2 regions of the Streptomyces durmitorensis genome follow, and region 1 is predicted to be linked to the other one. Evidence: riboswitches for the same ligand, from Rfam matches in the RefSeq annotation. Region 1 holds a riboswitch; the other holds the start of a gene.
The links. A riboswitch is a leader RNA that binds a small molecule or an ion and turns the genes downstream of it on or off. The one in region 1 is predicted to bind ZMP and ZTP.
Positions count from the first base shown of each region.

Region 2: another riboswitch for ZMP and ZTP. It lies ahead of M4V62_RS17620 (serine hydroxymethyltransferase); the one in region 1 lies ahead of M4V62_RS39145 (bifunctional 5,10-methylenetetrahydrofolate dehydrogenase/5,10-methenyltetrahydrofolate cyclohydrolase).

Region 1 is NZ_CP097289.1:8,771,452-8,778,717, forward strand. It holds gene M4V62_RS39130 (PPOX class F420-dependent oxidoreductase) at 1-218, shown strand, start outside; gene M4V62_RS39135 (LysR family transcriptional regulator) at 206-1,057, opposite strand; gene M4V62_RS39140 (EamA family transporter) at 1,161-2,054, shown strand; gene M4V62_RS39145 (bifunctional 5,10-methylenetetrahydrofolate dehydrogenase/5,10-methenyltetrahydrofolate cyclohydrolase) at 2,081-2,941, opposite strand; ZMP/ZTP riboswitch at 2,963-3,048, opposite strand; gene M4V62_RS39150 (DMT family transporter) at 3,232-4,173, shown strand; gene M4V62_RS39155 (leucyl aminopeptidase) at 4,170-5,666, shown strand; gene M4V62_RS39160 (PhzF family phenazine biosynthesis isomerase) at 5,704-6,609, shown strand; gene M4V62_RS39165 (methylated-DNA--[protein]-cysteine S-methyltransferase) at 6,728-7,231, shown strand; gene M4V62_RS39170 (2OG-Fe(II) oxygenase) at 7,260-7,266, shown strand, end outside.
Region 2 is NZ_CP097289.1:3,958,181-3,965,446, reverse strand. It holds gene rocD (ornithine--oxo-acid transaminase) at 461-1,663, opposite strand; ZMP/ZTP riboswitch at 1,775-1,865, shown strand; gene M4V62_RS17620 (serine hydroxymethyltransferase) at 1,906-3,228, shown strand; gene M4V62_RS17615 (hypothetical protein) at 3,290-4,057, opposite strand; gene M4V62_RS17610 (hypothetical protein) at 4,130-4,984, opposite strand; gene M4V62_RS17605 (RNA polymerase sigma factor) at 4,977-5,603, opposite strand; gene trpS (tryptophan--tRNA ligase) at 5,776-6,789, shown strand; gene M4V62_RS17595 (2'-5' RNA ligase family protein) at 6,863-7,266, shown strand, end outside.

The DNA.
Region 1 (7,266 bases):
AGGGCGAGCACCCGGACTGGGAGGGATTCCGCGCCGCGATGGTGAAGGAGCGGCGCCTGGTGATCCGGCTGCACGTGAAGCACCTCTACGGAGCCGCAGGGAAGCGGATCCTCGCGGGCAGCGGACCCAAGGGACCCGGCCCCGCGCCCGTGGGCGCGGTGGCCGGGCGGCCCGGTCTACAGCTCGGCACGGGCGAGCCGCCGCCTCACATGCGGTAGAGGTCCGTCAGGAGCGCCACGGCCGCATGCGTCATCGGGTGCGGGTCGTGGCGGCGCCAGATGAGATGCACAGCGATGGGGTCGGCGTCGCGCAGCGGCCGGAACACGACGCCGTCGCGGCGGTACTGGTTGGCGGTGCTCTCCGGGGTGAGGCCGACACAGCGGCCCGACGCGACGACGGCCAGCCAGTCGTCGATGTCCTGGGTGTACTCCACCGGGGGGCGGGCCTCTTCGGGCCACAGCTCGGCGGTGGTCGTGCCGGTGCGCCGGTCGATGAGGAGCGTACGGTCCCGTATGTCGGCCAGTGGGATGGAGCGCCTCCTGGCCCACGGGTCGTCGCTCGCCAGGGCGCAGAAGCGGCGCTCGTGACCGACGACGGCGCTGGCGAACCGTGCCTCGTTGAAGTCGGTGCGGACGACGGCGAGGTCGCACAGGCCCTCGGCGAGGCCGCCGGTCGCGGAGTTCGTGCGGATCAAGTACAGCTCGACGTCGGGGTGTCCGGCCGCCCAGCGGCGCTGGAACTCCGCCGTGTGGCGGCCCATCGCCGACCAGGCGTGGCCGATGCGCAGCCGGGTGTGTCCGGTGGTCGCCTCGCGGATGAGGTCGTCGGCCTCCGCGAGCAGATGCCGGGCCCGTGCGAGTACCTGCACGCCCGCCGTCGTGGGCGTGACGCTCCGGCTCGTCCGGTGCAGGAGGCGCACCCCGAGCACGTCCTCGAGCCCGCCGAGGGTGCGCGACACGGCGGCCTGGGAGACACCCAACTCGGCGGCGGCATCGGTGAAGCCGCCGGTGTCGACGATGGCGACCAGGCAGCGCAGATGCCGCAGTTCCAGATCCATGACCCCAGCGTATGGGCAACCGGATCTCATGGATGACCAGAGCGTATGGATGAGTGCTCGCATGCATTTTTCGTATGCTCGCGGGTGACGCATCCTGCGGTGCATGCGAACGTCCCAGAGCCCCGCAGCGCCCGCCGTGCCCGCTGTCGTCCCCGGCGATCGGGAGGCGGGTCCACGAGGTCGCCTCCCCGGCATGGCGATGATGTTCGGCAGCGGCCTGTCCAACCAAGTCGGCGCCGCCACAGGCGCCCTGGCGTTCGGTGTGCTCGGTCCTGCCGGTGTCGTCGCCGTGCGGCAATGGGTCGCGGGAGCCGTGCTCCTCGCCGTGGGCAGGCCCAAGGTGCGCGCCTTCACCTGGCGCCAGTGGTGGCCGCTGCTGTGCCTGGCCGCGGTCTTCGCCACCATGAACCTCTCCCTGTACACCGCGATCGACCGGGTGGGTCTCGGCCTCGCGGTGACCCTGGAGTTCCTGGGCCCGCTCGCGGTCGCGCTCGCGGCTTCCCGCCGTGCGGTGGACCTCGGCTGCGCGGTCGTGGCGGGGGCGGCGGTGGTCGCCCTGGCCCGCCCGCAGCCCAGCACGGACTACGCGGGCATCGCGCTCGGCCTGCTCGCCGCGGTCTGCTGGGCCTCGTACATCCTGCTCAACCGCACGGTCGGCGCCCGCCTCCCGGGAGTTGAGGGATCGGCCGCCGCCGCGGGAGTCTCGGGGCTCCTCTACCTGCCCGTCGGCATCGCGGTTCTCGCCCACCACCCGCCCACGGCCACCGCCCTGGCCTGCGCGGCCACCGCGGGCATCCTCTCCTCCGCGGTCCCGTTCCTCGCCGACCTGCTCGCCCTGCGCCGGGTCGACGCCCGCTTCTTCGGGATCTTCATGAGCGTCAACCCGGTGCTCGCGGCGCTGGTGGGCATGGTCGTCCTGGGGCAGTCCCTGGACTGGGTGGAGTGGACGGCCATCGCGGCGATCGTGACGGCGAACGGGGTCAGCGTCCTGAGGTGACCGCCTGATCCCCGAGACGTCCGCGATCAGCCGAGGCCGAGCTGCCGTGTCGCCGCGTCGACCGTCTGGGCGAGGAGGACGGCGATGGTCATGGGGCCGACCCCGCCGGGCACGGGAGTGATCAGACTCGCGCGCTCCAGGGCGGAGTCGAAGTCGACGTCACCCACATTGCCCGCGTTGTAGCCCGCGTCGATCACCACGGCCCCGGGCTTGATGTCCGCGCCGGAGATGAAGCGCGGCTTGCCGACCGCCGCGATCAGGACGTCGGCCTGCCGCACGATCGAGGTCAGGTCGGCGGTGCGCGAGTGGCAGTACGTGACCGTCGCGTCCCTGCCGAGGAGCAGCATGCCCGCGGGCTTGCCGAGGATGGCGCTGCGTCCCACGACGACGGCGTGCTTGCCGGTGAGATCGACGTCGTACGCGTCGAGCAGGCGCATGATGCCGCCGGGCGTGCAGGACACGAAGCCGGGCAGGCCGAAGCCCATCGCCGCGAACGAGTGCATGGTGACGCCGTCGACGTCCTTGGCCGGCGCGATCGCCTCGAAGGCGGCGCGCTCGTCGATGTGGGGCCCGACGGGGTGCTGCAACAGGATGCCGTGCACGGTCGGGTCCTGGGAGAGGCCGGTGATCGTCGCGACCAGTTCCTCGGTGCCGATCGAGGCGGGCAGTGCCACGTGGCGCGACTCGATGCCGGCCTTCTCGCAGCGGGCGCGCTTCATGCGTACGTAGGTCACCGATGCGGGGTCCTCGCCGACCAGGACGGTCGCCAGGCAGGGGCGCTGCCCGGTGCGCCGGAGGATGTCCGCCGCGGTCGCGGAGGTGGTTTCGACGATCTGGCGGGCGAGGCCGGTGCCGTCCATCAGGCGAGCCGTCTGCGTCTGGGGCATGTGCCACTCCTGGACTTCAGGGTGAGTCGCCCAGGCGCGCGGCATCGACACGATGTCAGGCCGCTCCCCGGTGGTACTCCACCTCAGCGCCAGTCACGGCCCGCCTCTCACCCTAAAGGACGGTACGGGGCCGGAGGACGCGGGCGCCGTGGATGTAGCTGAGCTTAAAAGAGATTCAAAACTCTTTGCTTGTCCTTCCTGGTCGGCGACGGCATCGTTCACTGACAACGGCCAGAGCGAGGAGAACAACAGTGAACGGCGTCCCAGGGAGAACATGGGCAGCGGCGAGGGTGGGTGTGCTCGCCCTTCTCTGGGGATCCACCTTCCTCTGGATCGAACTGGCCCTTGAGGGCCTGTCACCCGTGCAGGTCACGCTCCTGCGCTGCACCCTCGGGGCGGCGACCTTGACGGTCCTGCTCTTCGTTACGCGCAACCGTCTTCCGCAGGGCCGTGCGGTGTGGAAGCACATCTTCGTCGCCGCCTTCTTCTGCAATGCCCTGCCCTTCGGCCTCTTCAGCGTCGGCCAGCAGACGGTCGACTCGGGGGTGGCGGGCGCGCTGAACGCGACGACTCCGCTGTGGTCGGTCCTGATCGGCCTCGCCATCGGCACGGAACGAGGACTGCGCCCCGTACGCCTGGCCGGACTCCTTCTCGGTTTCGCCGGTACGTCGTTGATCTTCGCCCCGTGGCAGCAGTCAGGCCTCACGAGTTGGGGCGCCCTCGCGATCGTGGGCGCGGCGGCGAGCTATGCCGTCGGCTTCGCGTACATGGGTCACCACCTCGTCGGGAAGGGCATGCCCACCCTGTCCCTCTCCGCGGCCCAGCTCATGGCGGCGACGGGTCTGACGGCCCTCGCCCTGCCGGTCGGCGGCCTGGAGACCATCCACGTGGACCACACGGCTCTCGTCGCCGTCGTCATCCTGGGAATCTTCGCCACCGGCATCACCTTCCACCTCACCTACCGGATCATCGCGGACGAGGGCGCGACCAACGCGGCGACGGTCGGATATCTGCTGCCAGTGGTCTCCGTGGCGTTGGGCGCCATCGTGCTCGACGAGGCCTTCAGCTTCCGGGTGGCCGCGGGCATGGCGGTCGTCCTCGTCGGGGTCGGCATGACACGTCGGCAGAAGCGGAAGCCGGAGCCACCGGCCACGAAGGCCGTGGCGGATCCATCGGCCACGGAAGCCGTGGGTGTCACGGCGGCCGAGAAGGAACAGGACGCACTCGCATGACCCAAGTGACCGTGACCACCGCCCTGGTGACGACACCGCCCGCCGATGTCTACGTGGTCGGTGTCGCCCAGGGCCCCGAAGGACCGCTGCCGACCCCCGAAGCGGAGGCGGTGGCCGAGGCGTTCGACGGGACACCGGCCGAGACCCTCGACGCACTCGGCATGACCGGCGCCACGGGCGAGGCAGTCGCCGTCCCCGCGCCGAAGGGCCTCGGAGCCGCCCTGGTGCTCGCGGTCGGGCTCGGCGAAGCCGACGGCACCGGTGGGCACGGCGCCGAGGCGCTGCGCCGCGCCGCCGGTGTGGCGGCCCGGACGCTGGCCGGCAGGGCGCGGGCGGTGCTTGCCCTGCCTGCGGGCACGGCCGATGCCGTGGAGGCGGTGGCGCTGGGCGGTCTGCTGGGTGCGTACGCCTTCACGGCCTACCGCACCGGGGGCCACGACAAGCCGCCCGTCGGCGAGCTCTCGATCCTCACCGGCCTCACGGACGCGGACGCGGCGGTGCGGCGCGCCACGGTGGTCGGCCAGGAGCTGAACCGCTCCCGGGATCTCATCAACACACCGGCCAACGACCTGTATCCGGAGACATTCGCGGCCACCGTGCGGGCAGTCGGTGCGGAGCACGGACTCGCGGTCGAGGTGCTGGATGAGAAGGAGCTGGCCGAGCAGTCCTTCGGCGGCATCCTCGGCGTCGGACAGGGCTCGGTCCGACCGCCGCGGCTCGTGAAGATCGCCCACACCCATCCCGAGGCGCGAACGGACCTCGCGTTCGTCGGCAAGGGCATCACCTACGACTCGGGCGGCATCTCACTGAAGCCGGTCGGCTTCAACGAGATCATGAAGCGCGACATGTCGGGTGCGGCGGCGGTGTTCGCCGCGGTCACGGCCGTCGCGCGGCTCGGTCTGCGGGTGAACGTCACCGGTTGGCTCGCGCTCGCGGAGAACATGCCGTCCGGCTCCGCCGTCCGCCCGGGTGACGTCCTGCGGATGTACGGCGGCAAGACCGTCGAGGTGCTCAACACCGACGCCGAGGGACGCCTCGTCCTCGCGGACGCCCTGGTGCGCGCGGGCGAGGAGGAGCCGGACGCCGTCGTGGACGTGGCCACGCTGACCGGCGCCATGCGGCTCGGCCTCGGCAACCGTGTCTTCGGCGTGATGTCCACCGACGACGCCTTCCGCGAGCGAGTGGTGGACGCCGCGGGGAGGGCAGGCGAGCAGGCCTGGCCGATGCCGCTGCCCGCCGAGCTGCGCGAGAGCCTGGACTCCTCGGTGGCCGACATCGCCAACCAGGGGGAGCGGATGGGCGGCGGGCTCGTCGCCGGTCTGTTCCTCAAGGAGTTCGCGCCGGACAACATCCCCTGGGCGCACCTCGACATCGCGGGACCCGCCTTCCACGAGGGCACTCCCTACGGCTACACCCCGCAGGGCGGCACCGGGTCCGCGGTCCGAACCCTCGTACGCGTGGCGGAAGATGCCGCAGACGAGGCGCGCTCCTGATGTGCGTCGCGGCGACCGATGGCGGCAGGGCGGATTGATGCGGACCCTCTACCAAGTCGATTCCTTCACAAGGGCCCCCTTCACCGGCAACCCGGCGGGCGTGGTCCTCGACGCGGAGGGCATGACGGAGGGCGACATGCTCGCCGTCGCCCGCGAACTCAACAACTCCGAGACGGCGTTCGTGCTGCCCGCCGACGGAGCCGACCACGACGTACGCGTCCGCTTCTTCACCCCTACGACGGAGGTTCCGACCTGCGGCCACGCCACCGTGGGTACGCACTTCGCGAGGGCCGTCGAGTACGGCCTGCCGTCCGGTGAGCTGGTGCAGAAGACGGGCAGCGGGCTGCGGCAGCGGGTGGAGATCCACCGTGACGGTGACCGGGTGCGCATCGGCATGCGGCAAGGGGCGGCCGAGTTCGGGCCCGAGCTGGACGGCACACAGGTGGACCGGCTGCTGCGTGCGCTGGGCGTGGCGGCCGGCGACCTGGCGGACGGCGGCCCGGTCCAGGTGGTGTCCACCGGGCACTCCAAGGTCCTCGTGGAGCTGCGCGCCCGCGCCGTGGTGGACGGACTGCGCCCCGACCCGGCCGCGCTGACCGCGCTCAGCCGCGAGGTGGGCAGCAACGGATTCTTCGTCTTCACCCGGGACATCGCCGCAGCCGAACCCGAACTCCTCACCTGGGCAAGGATGTTCGCCCCCGCCATCGGCATCACCGAGGACCCGGTGACCGGCAACGGCCACGGCCCGCTCGGCGCCTACCTGGTGCACCACGGCATCGTCCCGGCGCCCGACGGCACGCTTGCCTTCACCGGGCGCCAGGGCGTGGCCATGGGGCGGCCCGGCGAGGTCGCGGTGCGGGTCGAGGCGCAGCACGACGGCACCCTCCTGGTGTCCATCCAGGGGGACGCGGTGACGGCGTTCCGCACGCGACTGGACGCGTGAACCACAATGCCCGTTGACGACAGCGTGATGTCCGAATCCCGCCAGCACGGGCGAGCGCGACACCTCAGTGTTGAAGGTGGAAGCAGAGCCAAGGAAAGGAAAGAGGGAGGTCATCACGATGACTGTCCACACGATCGTCACCAGCCCGCTCGGCGAACTGCTGCTGGCGGGAGAGCCGACACCGGACGGCGTCGCTCTCACCTCACTGTCCATGCCCGGCCAGAAGAACGCCCCTTCCGTGCAGCGCAGTTGGGTTCGCGACCCCGCCCCCTTCGTGGAGATCTCCCGGCAGTTGGATGCCTACTTCGCCGGTGAACTCACCGCGTTCGACATCGAGGTCACCCCGAGCGGCACCGACTTCCAGCGGCGCGTCTGGAGCGCCGTGGAGGAGATCCCGTACGGCACGACGGCCACCTACGGAGAGCTCGCCGGGCGCCTCGGCGTCGAACGCGGGCGCGTCCAGGCCCTGGGCGCCGCCATCGGCGCGAACCCGCTGCTCCTCGTGCGCCCGTGCCACCGCGTGATCGGCGCGGACGGCTCCATGCGCGGGTACGCGGGCGGCGTGGAGCGCAAGGTCGAGCTCCTCACCCATGAGGGTGCACTGCAGCCCGCCCTGATCTGACCCGCACGACCACGAAGGATCCCTCATCATGATCG
Region 2 (7,266 bases), 4.8 Mb from region 1:
CTCGCCTGGAACCGCCGCCTCGGTGTCCACTCCGGCACCGCCCTGATCCTGGCCCAGCTCGGCTACGTAGCCGAGCAGCGCGGTGACGCGGCACGCGCGGAGGAACTCCACCGGGAGGGCCTCACCGTGGCCCGCGGCACGGGCGACGAGCGCGCGGTCGCCCAAGCCCTCGAAGGCCTGGCCGGAGCCCGCTCCCTCGCGCACGACCACACCCGCGCCGCCGAACTCCTCGGAGCCGCCGCCGCCCTGCGCGAGGCAACCGGCAGCCCCCTGCCGCCGGCCGAACGCTTCGACGTCGACCGCGCCGCACAACGCTCCCGCACAGCCCTCGGCGAGGACGACTACGCGGCCGCGTACACCCGCGGCCACGACGCCCCCGCCCCGGACCTGGCGGACGGTCCACTGGCGAACGGATCGGTCACCGGCGACTGACCGGGCCCTCGGTAATCGGTAAGCGGAACTAGGCCAGCACTCCCCGCAGTTGATCAAGCCCCCAGTCCAGGTCCTCCTTGCTGATCACCAGCGGCGGCGCGATCCGGATCGTCGACCCGTGGGTGTCCTTGACCAGCACACCCCGGTCCATCAGCTTCTCGGAGATCTCCCGGCCCGTGCCGTGCGACGGCTCGATGTCGAGGCCCGCCCACAACCCGCGGCCCCGCACCTGCGTCACCGCGCCCGTGCCCGCGAGCAGCCCCAGCTCGGCGTGCAGATGCTCGCCCAGTTCGGTGGCCCGCTGCTGGAACTCGCCCGAGCTCAGCATGTCGACGACCTCAAGCGCCACCGCGCACGCCAGCGGATTGCCACCGAACGTCGACCCGTGCTCCCCGGGCTTGAACACCCCGAGGACATCCGCGTCCGCGACCACCGCGGACACCGGCACGACACCCCCGCCGAGCGCCTTGCCCAGGATGTACACATCCGGCACCACGCCCTCGTGCTCGCACGCGAACGTCCTGCCCGTCCTGCCGAGCCCCGACTGGATCTCGTCCGCCATGAAGAGGACGTTCCGCTCCTTGGTCAACTCCCTTACGCCCTGGAGATATCCGGCCGGCGGCACCAGAACCCCGGCCTCGCCCTGGATCGGCTCGAGGAGCACGGCCACGGTGTTCTCCGTGACCGCGGCCCGCAGCGCGGTCAGATCGCCGTACGGCACGATCTCGAAACCCGGCGTGTACGGGCCGTAGTCCGCACGCGCCTCGGGGTCCGTCGAGAAGCTGACGATGGTCGTGGTCCGCCCGTGGAAGTTGTCGCGCGCGACGACGATCTTCGCCCGCCCGTCGGGCACGCCCTTGACCTGATACCCCCACTTCCTGGCCGTCTTCACGGCCGTCTCCACCGCCTCCGCGCCGGTGTTCATCGGCAGCACCATCTCCTTGCCGCACAGCTCCGCGAGCCGCGTACAGAAGTCGGCGAACCGGTCGTGGTGGAACGCCCGCGAGGTGAGCGTCACCCGCTCCAGCTGCGCCTTGGCCGCGTCGATCAGGCGGCGGTTGCCGTGCCCGAAATTCAGCGCCGAGTACCCGGCGAGCATGTCGAGGTAGCGGCGCCCCTCGATGTCCGTCATCCAGGCACCCTCGGCCGACGCGACCACGATGGGCAGCGGGTGGTAGTTGTGCGCGCTGTGCGCTTCGGCCGACGTGATGAACTCTTCGGTAGTCGACACGGGGTCTCCGTTCGTCCTGCGGCATGGGGCGGGTGTGGCGCCCAAGTTCTATCGTCGCTCGGATCCCGGACGAGGAAACCTGCCGCCCCGGCGTGCCCGATAGGCTGGTCTTTACAGCACGGCGACTGGCGCACGGGGAACGGACCCCGAGGAAGCCGTGCGAGGCAGAACCTTCGAGGTGCCGACCGCCTGGGCACCCCGGGACCACGACCGGACACTCACCGCTCGCCCCGGAGGACGCCATGACTCACTCCCCTTCGCCCAGTTCCTCGCATTCCGCGGTCTCCGCGGATGCCCCGAACACCCTCAACCACCCCGCGCTCGCCGCACAGGACCCCGAGCTGTCCGCGCTCATCGGCGCCGAGGAGCAGCTCCAGGCCGACACCCTGCGCCTGATCCCCAGCGAGAACTACGTCTCCACCGCCGTCCTCGAAGCCTCCGGCACGGTCCTGCAGAACAAGTACAGCGAGGGCTACCCGGGCCGCCGCTACTACGAGGGCCAGCAGAACATCGACCCCGTCGAACGCCTTGCCGTCGCCCGCGCCAAGTCCGTCTTCGGCGTCGAGCACGCCAACGTCCAGCCCTACTCCGGCTCCCCGGCCAACCTCGCCGTCTACCTCGCCTTCGCCGAACCCGGTGACACCGTGATGGGCATGGCCCTCCCGATGGGCGGCCACCTCACCCACGGCTGGGGTGTCTCCGCCACGGGCAAGTGGTTCCGCGGCGTCCAGTACGGCGTCCGCCACGACACCGGCCGCATCGACTTCGACGAGGTGCGCGACCTGGCCCTCAAGGAACGCCCCAAGCTGATCTTCTGCGGTGGCACCGCCCTCCCTCGCACCATCGACTTCGCCGCCTTCGCCAAGATCGCCCACGAGGCGGGGGCCGTCCTCGTCGCCGACATCGCGCACATCGCCGGCCTGATCGCGGGCGGCGCGCACCCCTCACCGGTGCCGCACGCCGACGTGATCTCCACGACCACCCACAAGACCCTGCGCGGCCCGCGCGGCGCGATGCTGATGTCCCGCGAGGAGCACGCCAAGGCCATCGACAAGGCGGTCTTCCCCGGCCTGCAGGGCGGCCCGCACAACCAGACCACCGCCGCCATCGCCGTCGCCCTGCACGAGGCGTCGCAGCCCTCCTTCCGCGACTACGCCCACGCGGTCGTCGCCAACGCCCAGGCCCTCGCCGAAGCGCTGCTCGCCCGCGGCTTCGACCTGGTCTCCGGCGGCACCGACAACCACCTGATCCTGATGGACCTCACCCCCAAGGACGTCCCGGGCAAGGTCGCCGCCAAGGCCCTCGACCGGGCCGGGATCGTCGTCAACTACAACACCGTGCCGTACGACCCGAGGAAGCCCTTCGACCCCTCCGGCATCCGCATCGGCACCCCCTCGCTCACCTCCCGCGGCCTGGGAACGCAGCACATGCCGACCGTCGCCGACTGGATCGACCGAGGCGTCGCCGCGGCCCGTGCCGGTGACGAGGACGCCCTGACGACGATCCGGTCCGAGGTCGCCGACCTGATGGCCGCCCATCCGGCCCCGGGCCTGCCGGCCCACTGACCCTCCGAGCTGAACAGCCGCCCCGGCCGGCCAACTCACCGGCCGGGAGCGGCCGCAGCCCTCATACATCTCTCAACTCCTGCCGCGGGCCATCCTCATGAGACCGTCGCCCACGCAGCGAGACGAGGAAGGACCGCCGCTTGGTGAGCGGCCCCCGCAGCAGCAGCGCTCCCGCGGCCCCCGCCGCGACGCCCCCTGCCGCCCACCACCAGTCCGTGCCGCTGTCTCCCGACGCGTCATCGGCCCGTGCGGTGGCCGCCTGCCCCGGCCCGGCGGCTTCCGGGGCGGTCGTCGGCGGTGGGTCCGCATCCGTCCTCGGCGGTATCGCCTGATTGCCCCCGTCCGCCGACGCGCCCATGACCCCGAGCTTCTTGAACAGCGCCGTCAGACGAGCCGGATCCTCCGCCTTGTGCCAGGTGCCGGTCATGGAATCGACGTCCGTCGTCGTATGGATCCACACGGCCTTGGCGCCCTTGCCGTCCTTGGAGCCGGACGCCACCGGATAGGCCCGGTCCACCCGCCACGGCTGCACGTCGTGGACCATCCACGTCACATTGATCTGACGGCTGCCGTCGCCCATGTCGAGGCCCGGCGGCTGCTCGCGCCTGCCCTTGCCGATGTCGCCGATGGTGCCGAGACAGCGCTCCAGCTCGCCGTACTCCTTCTCACTCACATAGAGCGCCGTGCTCTGTCCGCTCTCGGGCGAGACCACGAGGACGCTCGTCGGTCCGCCCGCCACCGCCTGCGGCGCTCCCATCACCCCCAGCGCCAGCGCGGCCGCGAGCCCCGCCACCGACCCGCACATTCCCCTTGCCGTCCGCATCCGCATGTCCGATCCCCCAGCCGCTCTCCGGCACGACCCGTCCGCACCGCGTCACTTCTGGTACACCGCCCGAGCCGTTCAGGTTCCCGATTCGCCCGACCGCGCCGGAACGGATTTCCCGATCTCCAGCGCCCGCTCCTTCGACGCCACACCTTCGAGCCGCAGCGTGAGCTCCGGCCCGTGCGTCCACAGGAGCGTCGGCCCCGCCGTGCGCTCGGAGCGCGTCCACCGGTCGCCGTCGCCCTCCACCATCCAGAACGTGAGCCGGTGCGGGTGCGGGAACCACAGCCCCGTCTCCCGGCCGACCTGGACCCAGTCGGGACGCTCCGTCACCGTCTTGCTGAAGCCGAGGTCGAGGCGTGCCCCGAACTCGTCGAGCCGTATCGTCCTGCCGTCGTCGCGCCAGCACAGGGTGACCAGGGTGCGCGCGCCCGGCTCCCGCGTCACCGCCACGGCGTCCGGCGCGCCCAGCGCCTCCGGCACCGCGGGCACGAACCCGGCCCGCCGCTCGGCCTCGGACAGACTCACCCCGCCGCCGCACCCCGGCACGCCCGCCGTGGCCGGCGGGGTCGCCGACGGGTCGTACCGGACCTCGACCCCGCCGAAGTCGAACCACTCGAAGACCGCGGCCCGCACCGGCGGTGTGAGCACCGCCGCCGTCAGGAGCCCGCACAGCGCGGCCGTCAGGACCCGCCACCGCGCCCGCAGCCATGACCGCAGCCGGGAGAGGCGACTGGGCGGCTCGGCCACCGGGACCGGCACCGACTCCGCGATGATCTGCGCCAGGACCCGCTCGGCCATCGACGCGCCGGAGGCCCCCGGCGGGTCCAGGGACCGCCCGAGCGCCCGCAGCTCCTCGGGAAGCCGACGGGCGCCGCTGCTTCCGTCCTGCCCGGCGCCGCCCTCGTCCTGACCGTCGCCCCGCTCACTCATGCCCGTCACCTCCTTGTGGCCCTTCGCGTCCTTCCGGACCCTGCGGCAGCAGTCGCTCCAGCTTCCGCAGCGCGCGGTTCAGCCGGGACTTCACCGTGCCCCGCGGCCAGCCCAGGGCCTGGGCCGTCTCCGTCTCGTCCATCTCCAGGAGATAGCGGTACGTGACGACCAGGCGGTGCTCCTCGCTCAGCCGGTCGAGCGCGGCGAGCAGGGCCGTCCGGCGCTCGCCCTCCAGCGCCGCCACGGCCGGGTCGGCCGATTCCGGTATCAGCGGCTCCGCCTCCGCGAGCGCTGCCTCTCGTCCGACGAGCGACCGCTGCCGCACCGCCGAACGCACTGTGTTCCTCGTCTCATTGGCGACGATCGACAGCAGCCACGGCTTGAACGCCGAGCCGTCCCTGAACCGCCCCAAGGAGCAGTACGCCTTGAAGAAGGCCTGCTGCACCACGTCTTCCGCGTCCGATCCCGCCCCGAGTGCCGCGGCCGCCCTGAGTGCGATCCCGGTGAAAGCGCGCACCAATTCCGCGTACGCCTCCGGCTCCCCGGCGCGCACACGCGCGATCACCGCACCCTCGTCGACGACGCGGCCCCCCTCCAGGACCTCCCCCTGTGCCCTCACACTCTTGATACACCGGCCGGACGAGATCGGTTCCGCCTTCGCGCGACCCGATCGAAGCGGCGAACGAAGCGGCTCTCGCAGTGACAGATCCAAGCCACGCATCACAAGATCGCGGCACACCCGTCACACGTCTGTTTCCGAGCAATGAGAGACACCTGAGAGAATGAGCCTCATGGCCTCTGATCGTCCTCGCGTGCTCTCCGGAATCCAGCCCACCGCGGGCTCGTTCCACCTCGGCAACTACCTCGGTGCGGTCCGCCAGTGGGTGGCGCTGCAGGAGTCCCACGACGCCTTCTACATGGTGGTGGACCTGCACGCGATCACGATCCCGCAGGACCCGGCCGAGCTGCGTGCCAACACCCGACTCGCCGCCGCCCAGCTCCTCGCCGCGGGACTCGACCCCGAGCGCTGCACGCTCTTCGTCCAGAGCCACGTCCCCGAGCACGCCCAGCTCGGCTGGGTCATGAACTGCCTCACGGGCTTCGGCGAGGCGTCGCGCATGACGCAGTTCAAGGACAAGGCGGCCAAGCAGGGTGCGGACCGCGCCTCCGTCGGCCTCTTCACGTACCCCGTCCTGCAGGTCGCGGACATCCTGCTCTACCAGGCCAACCAGGTCCCGGTCGGCGAGGACCAGCGCCAGCACATCGAGCTGACCCGCGACCTCGCGGAGCGCTTCAACGGCCGCTTCGGCGAGACGTTCACCGTCCCGGCGGCGTACATCCTCAAGGAGACGGCGAAGATCTTCGATCTTCAGGACCCGTCGATCAAGATGAGCAAGTCGGCGTCCACGCCGAAGGGCCTGATCAACCTCCTCGACGAGCCCAAGGCCACCGCCAAGAAGGTCAAGAGCGCGGTCACCGACACCGACACGGTCGTGCGCTACGACACCGCGGAGAAGCCCGGTGTCAGCAACCTCCTCAGCATCTACTCGACGCTCACCGGCACGGGTATCCCGGAACTGGAGCAGAAGTACTCCGGCAAGGGCTACGGTGCGCTGAAGACTGACCTCGCCGAGGTCATGGTCGACTTCGTGACTCCCTTCCGGGACCGCACCCAGGCCTACCTGGACGACCCGGAGACGCTCGACTCGATCCTGGCCAAGGGCGCGGAGAAGGCGCGCGCCGTCGCCGCGGAGACCCTCGCCCAGGCGTACGACAAGGTGGGCCTGCTGCCCGCCAAGCACTGAGTCACACAGCCCCCTGCACCAAGCCAGGTACAACAGCGCCCTCTGCCCGCCATCCGACCGACAGGAGTACGACGTGGGGACCGTAACGATCGGTGTGTCGATCGCGGTCCCGGAGCCTCACGGCAGCCTGCTCCAGGAGCGGCGCGTGGGCTTCGGGGACCCCGCGGCGCACGGCATCCCCACGCACGTCACGCTGCTGCCGCCGACCGAGGTGGACTCCACGGCGCTGCCCGCGGTCGAGGCGCACCTGGGGGCCGTCGCGGCCGCCGGGCGCCCCTTCCCGATGCGGCTCTACGGAACGGGTACGTTCCGTCCGCTGTCGCCCGTGGTCTTCGTCCAGGTGATGGCGGGCGGCGCGGCCTGCGGCTGGCTGCAGGAGCGGGTGCGGGACGCGTCCGGGCCCATGGCGCGCGAGCTCCAGTTCCCGTACCACCCGCACGTCACGGTGGCGCACGGCATCTCCGAAGAGGCCATGGA